2 regions of the Allobosea sp. 01N443 genome follow, and region 1 is predicted to be linked to the other one. Evidence: riboswitches for the same ligand, from Rfam matches in the RefSeq annotation. Region 1 holds a riboswitch; the other holds the start of a gene.
The links. Region 1 has a riboswitch for thiamine pyrophosphate ahead of thiC (phosphomethylpyrimidine synthase ThiC). Riboswitches for the same ligand answer to the same signal wherever they lie in the genome.
Positions count from the first base shown of each region.

Region 2: it holds a riboswitch for thiamine pyrophosphate, as region 1 does, so the genes downstream of both, thiB (thiamine ABC transporter substrate binding subunit) here and thiC (phosphomethylpyrimidine synthase ThiC) in region 1, are expected to answer to the same signal.

Region 1 covers NZ_JBFTRC010000002.1:577-5,080, forward strand. Annotated here, with positions in the region: gene AC1DRP_RS00995 (OmpA family protein) at 1-800, shown strand, start outside; gene AC1DRP_RS01000 (hypothetical protein) at 909-1,109, shown strand; TPP riboswitch at 1,192-1,296, shown strand; gene thiC (phosphomethylpyrimidine synthase ThiC) at 1,375-3,237, shown strand; gene AC1DRP_RS01010 (hydroxyethylthiazole kinase) at 3,246-3,995, shown strand; gene thiE (thiamine phosphate synthase) at 3,992-4,504, shown strand, end outside.
Region 2 covers NZ_JBFTRC010000034.1:31,609-34,498, reverse strand. Annotated here, with positions in the region: gene AC1DRP_RS11575 (ABC transporter substrate-binding protein) at 1-1,074, opposite strand, end outside; TPP riboswitch at 1,231-1,342, shown strand; gene thiB (thiamine ABC transporter substrate binding subunit) at 1,409-2,428, shown strand; gene AC1DRP_RS11565 (ABC transporter permease family protein) at 2,433-2,890, shown strand, end outside.

The DNA of each region.
Region 1 (4,504 bases):
ACCGTGCCATCATCCGCCGCGACGAGACCGAGCGCTTCCGCGACCTCGGCTGGCAGGGACGGACCGAACGGCGCGGAGACGAGAACGTCACCGTGTTCGAACGGCCGGACGGCAGCCGCATCATCACCGTGACCGACGAGGATGGCCGCCTGATCCGCCGGACCCGGCGCATGCGCGATGGCGATGAGATCGTGATGATCGACAACACCCGCCGCGATCGGCCGGATATGCGCTTCTCGGACGAGGTCGTCGTGCTGCCGCCGCCGCCGCTGCCGATCCCGCGCGAGCGCTATATCGTCGACGCCGAGCAGGCCGACCAGCGCCTGATCTATGAGACGATCACCGCCCCGCCGATCGCCGCGATCCCGCGCCGCTACACGCTCGACGAGGTCCGCTACTCGCCGGACCTGCGCGCCCGCATGCGCAGCGTCGATATCGACACGGTAACCTTCGAGACCGGGTCCTGGGAGGTCACCCCCAACCAGGCGCAGCGGCTCTCGGTGATTGCCGCCTCGATCAGCCAGGCACTGCAGCGCGCGCCGAACGAGGTTTTCCTGGTCGAGGGCCATACCGACGCCGTCGGCTCGGATGTCGACAACCTCTCGCTCTCGGATCGCCGGGCCCAATCGGTCGCCGAGATCCTGACGCGCGATTTCCAGGTGCCGCCGGAGAACCTGACGACGCAGGGCTATGGCGAGCAGTATCTCAAGGTGCAGACGCAGGAGGCCGCCCGCGAGAACCGCCGCGTCACGCTCCGACGCATCACCCCGCTGCTGGCCGGGCAGAATCAGCCGCAGTGAACCAATAGAACCGGCGCGGCGGGCGACCGTCGCGCCGGTCTCCCCGGATCAGGGGATTCAGGAATCAGCAAGCTCTCCGGCTTAAGACCTGTCGTAAGGAGAGTTGAGATGAGTGAGACAACCGTCGCGATCGCGCAGGGCTTTGCCGCAAGCCAGGCAGCCTCGACCCGCCAGACCTTGCAGACAGCGATGGTGAAGCAGCAGGCGACGTCCGACCAGGCGCTCGTGGATATGCTGCAGCAGAGTGCCGAGTCCCAGAAGGCTACTCTTGCCGCTGGCCAGGGCCAGAACGTCGACATTCTCGCCTGAGCCCGGCATTCCGGCGCCGCATGGCAGGGCCGCATCCCGCCCCTTGCCGGTTGCGTTCAAGAGCCGCCGGCCCTAACCTCCGCTTCGTTCCGAGGGGTGCTCGCAAGAGCTGAGATGGCGTCCAAAGCCGAACCCGTCGAACCTGATCCGGGTCATACCGGCGGAGGGACTGGAACGCGGCGTGCGCCACACGTGTACCCGCAGACAGCAACTGGACCGCTTCTAAACCCGGATCTCCTGAACCTTGGACCAAGGAGGAGATCCCATGAACGCCCACACCAAGCCCCAGAAGAATACCGTCAAGGCTGCCCCTCAAAGCGTGACGACCGGACCGATCATCGGCTCGCGCAAGATCTATGTCGCGCCGCCGGACCATCCCGAGATGCGGGTGCCCTTCCGCGAAGTTCAGCTCACCACCGATTCCGAGCCGCCGGTCCGGATCTACGACCCGTCCGGTCCGTTCACCGAGAGCGATGTCACGATCGACCTGAATGCCGGCCTGCCGCAGCCGCGCCGCRCCTGGCTCGATGCCTCCGGCTTCACGACCGTGCCCGGCCGCGCCGTCACTGCCGCCGATAACGGCCATATCTCGCCTGAACAGCTCGTTCCCGCCTGCCCGGCCCCACGCCCGATCCTCGAGGCGAAGCCCGGCCAGATGGCGACCCAGTACGAGTTCGCCAAGGCCGGCATCATCACGCCCGAGATGATCTATGTCGCGCATCGCGAGAATCTCGGCCGCGCCGCGATGCTCGAAGGCGCACGCGAGCGCCATGCCGATGGCGAGAGCTTTGGCGCCTCGGTTCCGGAATTCGTCACCCCTGAATTCGTGCGCGAGGAAATCGCCCGCGGCCGCGCCATCATCCCGGCCAATATCAACCACCCCGAACTGGAGCCGATGGCGATCGGCCGCAATTTCCTGGTCAAGATCAACGCCAATATCGGCAATTCGGCCGTGACGTCCGGCGCTGCCGAGGAGGTCGAGAAGCTGGTCTGGGCGATCCGCTGGGGCGCCGACACGGTGATGGACCTGTCGACCGGCCGCAACATCCACAACATCCGCTCCTGGATCCTGCGCAACTCGCCGGTTCCGATCGGCACGGTGCCGATCTACCAGGCGCTTGAGAAGGTCGGCGGCGACCCGATCAAGCTCGACTGGGAGGTCTTCAAGGACACGCTGATCGAGCAGGCCGAGCAGGGCGTCGACTATTTCACCATCCATGCCGGCGTGCGCCTGCCCTATGTCCCGCTCACTGCGAGCCGCGTCACGGGCATCGTCTCGCGCGGCGGCTCGATCATGGCGCGCTGGTGCCTCGCGCACCACAAGGAGAGCTTCCTCTACGAGCGCTTCGACGAGATTTGCGAGATCATGCGCAAATATGACGTCTCCTTCTCGCTCGGCGACGGCCTGCGTCCGGGCTCGATCGCCGACGCCAATGACCGCGCCCAGTTTGCCGAGCTGGAGACGCTGGGCGAGCTCACCAAGGTCGCCTGGGACAAGGGCTGCCAGGTGATGATCGAGGGCCCGGGCCACGTGCCGATGCACAAGATCAAGGAGAACATGGACAAGCAGCTGCGCGAATGCGGCGAGGCGCCGTTCTACACGCTGGGACCGCTGACCACCGACATCGCGCCGGGTTACGACCACATCACCTCGGGCATCGGCGCGGCGATGATCGGCTGGTTCGGCTGCGCCATGCTCTGCTATGTCACGCCCAAGGAGCATCTCGGCCTTCCCAACCGCGACGACGTCAAGACCGGCGTCATCACCTATCGGATCGCGGCCCATGCCGCCGATCTCGCCAAGGGCCATCCAGCGGCCAAGATCCGCGACGACGCGGTCTCGCGCGCCCGCTTCGACTTCCGCTGGGAGGACCAGTTCAACCTGGCGCTCGACCCCGATACGGCACGTTCCTTCCATGACGAGACCCTGCCGAAGGATGCCCACAAGGTCGCGCATTTCTGTTCGATGTGCGGGCCGAAATTCTGCTCGATGAAGATCACGCAGGATCTGCGCGCCGAAGTGCTGGCGATGGGCGAGAACGAACGCGCGGCGCTCGAGGGCATGGCGGAGAAATCGCAGGAATTCCTCGCCAAGGGCGGCAATCTCTACTTGCCGGCGGCGGAATGAGCGCGACGATGACCGCGGCCCGCCTCGACGCGACGGTCGTTGCAGGCGTGCTGGCGCGGGTGGCAGCGAGCCGCCCGCGGGTGCAATGCCTCACCAATACGGTGGCGCAGAACATTACGGCGAACATGCTGCTCGCCTTCGGCGCGATCCCGTCCATGGCGATCCATGTCGACGAGATCGCGGCAATGGCCGAGGGCGCCGGCGCGATCCTGATCAACATCGGCACGATCAATGCCGAGAGCGAACTCGCCATCCCGAAGCTGCTGGAGGTCGCGCGCGACCGACAGAAACCGCTGGTCTTCGATCCGGTCTTCGTCGAACTCTCGCCGCTGCGCCAGCGCGTGGCGCGCGAGGTCTTGCGCCTGCCGAACATCGTCGTGCGCGGCAACGCGACCGAGATGGCCGCGCTTGCTGCCGATCTCAAGACGGCGCGCGAGCGCAACCTCACGCTCGTCACCACCGGCAAGGTCGACCGGATCATGCGCGCAGGCGGCATGCTGTCCGTCTCCCATGGCCATCCGCTGATGACGAGGGTCACCGGGGTCGGCTGCGCAGCGGGCGCCCTGATCGCGGCATGCTGCGCGGTCGAGGGCGATCCGGCAGTCGCGGCCGCCGCCGCGCTGACCGCCTATGGCGTCGCCGGCGAGATTGCGGCAGAGACATCGCAAGGGCCCGGCAGCTTCGCCGTGCACCTGATCGACGCGCTGGCAGGGATGGACGAGGCCACGCTGCGCGAACGGATGGGAGAGCACGGGTGAGCGTTGATATCCGCCTTTACGGCATTGTCGATCCGCAGATCGCGGCCGGGCGCTCGCTGGCCGACCTGGCGCGTGCCGCGGTCGATGGCGGCGCCACCCTGATCCAGCTGCGCGCCAAGACCGAGACGACGCGCGAGATGGTGCGCGAGGCCCGGGCCATCCGCTCGGCCCTGCACGGCACAAGGGTGCCGCTGCTGATCAACGATCGCGTCGATGTCGCGCTCGCTTCCGGTGCCGACGGCGTCCATCTCGGCGCCGACGACATGAAGCCGAACGATGCCCGCCGCCTGCTCGGGCCCCGCGCCATCATCGGCGCGACGCTGAAGCATGAGGATGAACTCTCCGCATTGGCCTCGGCGAAGATCGACTATGCCTGCATCGGCGGTGTCTTCCAGACCTCGCACAAGGACAATGCCGGCTCCTCGCTCGGTCTCGACGGCTTCACGGCCCTGCGGCGCAAGGCTGCTGCCGCATTGGGGCCGCTCCCGGTCGGAGCCATCGCCGGCATC
Region 2 (2,890 bases), on a different contig from region 1:
GGCCTTGGCCCGCTCCAGATTGTTGCCGAGTGCAGCCTGTCCGCCCGCTCCGGTCGACATCGGCGAGCCCGGCGTGAAGAAGGTCTTGCACTCCTTGTAGTAGTCCTTGCTGCCGACGACCGCCTCCATGTAGTCGGTCTGATCGATTGCCATCATCACCGCCCGTCGGATGCCGGGATTGTTGAAGGGCGGCTGCAGATGGTTGAAACGCATCAGCAGGATCAGCCCGAGCGGCACGTTCTCGATCGCGATCTCGGGATTGCTCTTGAGCAGGGGCAGGAGATCGACCGGCGGCTGTTCGTACCAGTCGACCTCGCCCTGCATCAGCGCGCCGACTGCGGCTGAAACCTCGGTCAGCGGCAACCATTCGATACGGTCGATCTTGGCGACCTTGCCGCCAGCGGCCCAGGACGGAGCCTCCTCTCGTGGCCTGTACTTGGCGAAGCGCTCATAGATCGCGTTCTGGCCCGGCACCCATTGCTTGTCCATGAAGCGCCAGGGTCCGGAACCGATCGCCTCCGTGATGTTCTTGGTTGGCTCCATCATGGCCACGCGCTCGGGCATGATGAAGGGCACGTTCGAGGAGAGCTTGCCGAGCGCGTCCGGCAGCATCGGGAAGGGCTTCTTCAGGCGGATGGCGAAGGTGCGCTGGTCGACGACATCGTAACCCTCGACGAATGTCGCGAAAGTCTGCCCGAAGGCATCGCGCGCCGACCAGCGCTTGATCGAGGCGATGCAGTCCTGCGCCCTGACCGGCTGCTCGTCATGGAACATCAGTCCGTCGCGCAGATGGAAGGTCCAGCGCAGCCCGTCCGGCGCAGTCTCCCAGCTCTCGACCATTTGCGGCTGGATGCGGAACTGCGCGTCCGTCGCAAACAGGGTATCATATATCAGATAGCCGTGATTGCGGATGACATAGCTCGTGGCGACGATCGGATCGAGCGAGGGCAACGGCGTCGACGGAATGAAGCGCAGCGTATTGGCGCGCGACTGCGCGCGCGACGGAAATCCAACGAGGCTGGAAGCGGTTAAAGCGGAACTTCCGGCCAGAATCTGACGGCGATTGAGTCGCATGCGGCATCCCCTTGCTCTTGAGCTTTCGCGCCTGGCGCGCCTGCTTTCTGTTAAGCAAGAGATATACCAGCATGATCATGCGGCCAGACGCAATGCCCCTTGCGATGGCCCGGCGGCATCAACTGGACTCGCCCCGGCCCGCTCGCTATTCCCTTGACCGTCTCAACGGGGTGCCCGGCGATTTCGGGCTGAGAGGGAAGCGCAGGGCTTTCAACCCGTCGAACCTGATCCGGATCGTGCCGGCGGAGGGATTGAGCATTGGCGTCTCGCAACCGGAGACCGCCTTCCCTCTCGACCGTCATGGCCTGCCGTCGAATGCATGCGGGGTGACGCCATGAGCTTTCTGAACAACCGGTTGACCCGGATCGCCGCCGCGCTCTCGGCGCTCCTGCTCGCGACGCCGTCCATGGCCCAGGAGAAACCGGCACTGACGGTCTACACRTATTCCTCCTTCACCGGGAAATACGGTCCCGGCGCGAAAGTGAAGGCGGCCTTCGAGGCGCAATGCAGTTGCACGCTGAACTGGGTCGCAAGCGATGATGCCGGCTCCCTCGTCGCGCGCCTGAAGCTGGAGGGTGAAGCGACCAAGGCCGATGCCGTGCTCGGCCTCGACATGAACCTTGCTGCAGAAGCCAAGGCGACGGGACTGTTCCAGCCCCATGGCCAGGATCGTGCCGCGCTCACTTTGCCCATCGCCTGGACTGACGATACCTTCCTGCCTTTCGATTGGGGGCATCTCGCCTTCGTCTATGATTCAACCAAACTTGCCGCGCCGCCCACCAGCCTGAAGCAGCTTGTCGACGATCCGAATGGGCCAAAGCTCGTACTGCAGGACCCGCGCACCAGCGCGCCCGGGCTTGGCTTCCTGCTCTGGATGCGATCCGTCTACGGCGATGGCGCCGACGCCGCCTGGACCAGGCTCAAGCCGCGCATCGTCACCTTCACCAAGGGCTGGTCGGAGGCCTACGGACTCTTCCTCAAGGGCGAGGCCGACATGGTGCTCTCCTACGCGACATCGCCGGCCTATCACATCGGCGCCGAGAAGAAGACGCAGTACAAGGCCGCCCCCTTCAGCGAAGGCCACTATCTGCATGTCGAACTCGCCGGCATGACGCGCACGACGCGGCAGCCGGAACTCGCCAAACGCTTCCTCACCTTCACGCTTTCGGACGCCTTCCAATCGCTGATCCCGGAAGGCAACTGGATGATGCCGGCGAAACAAGCGACAGGTGGACTGCCGGCTTCATTCGCCGATGTCATCAAGCCGGAACGGACCTTGCTGTTCACGCCGGACGAGGTGCGCACGCAGCGCCGAACCTTCATCGACGCCTGGCTCGCCGCAACGAGCCGCTGAGGCCTTGTTCCGCCCGGCCACGCTCACCGCGCTTGCCATCCTTGCGCTCGCCGGCGCCTCGCTCGCCGGGCTGGCGCGAGCCGGCGGCGACGTCGCGGCCCTGTCGCCGCTCGGCCCCTATCTCGCTCGCCTCGTCGCAGGAGCGACCGTCCAGGCGGGCCTGTCGATGCTGCTCTCGCTCCTGCTGGGCACGGCACTGGCGCTTGCCTTGCTGCGCCGCCGCTTTCCAGGCCGCAACCTCCTGCTCGCCGTGCTGACCGCCGCAGCCGTCGCGCCGACGATCGTGATCGTCTTCGGCGTCATCGCGATCTATGGCCGTTCCGGGCTGCTCGGCGACCTGGCGCGCGCCGTCGGCGCCGAACCACCGGCGATCTACGGGCTCCATGGTATCCTGATCGCGCATGTGCTGATGAATACGCCGCTGGTGACGCGCACGCTGCTTCAGGCCTTCGGCCGCGAACC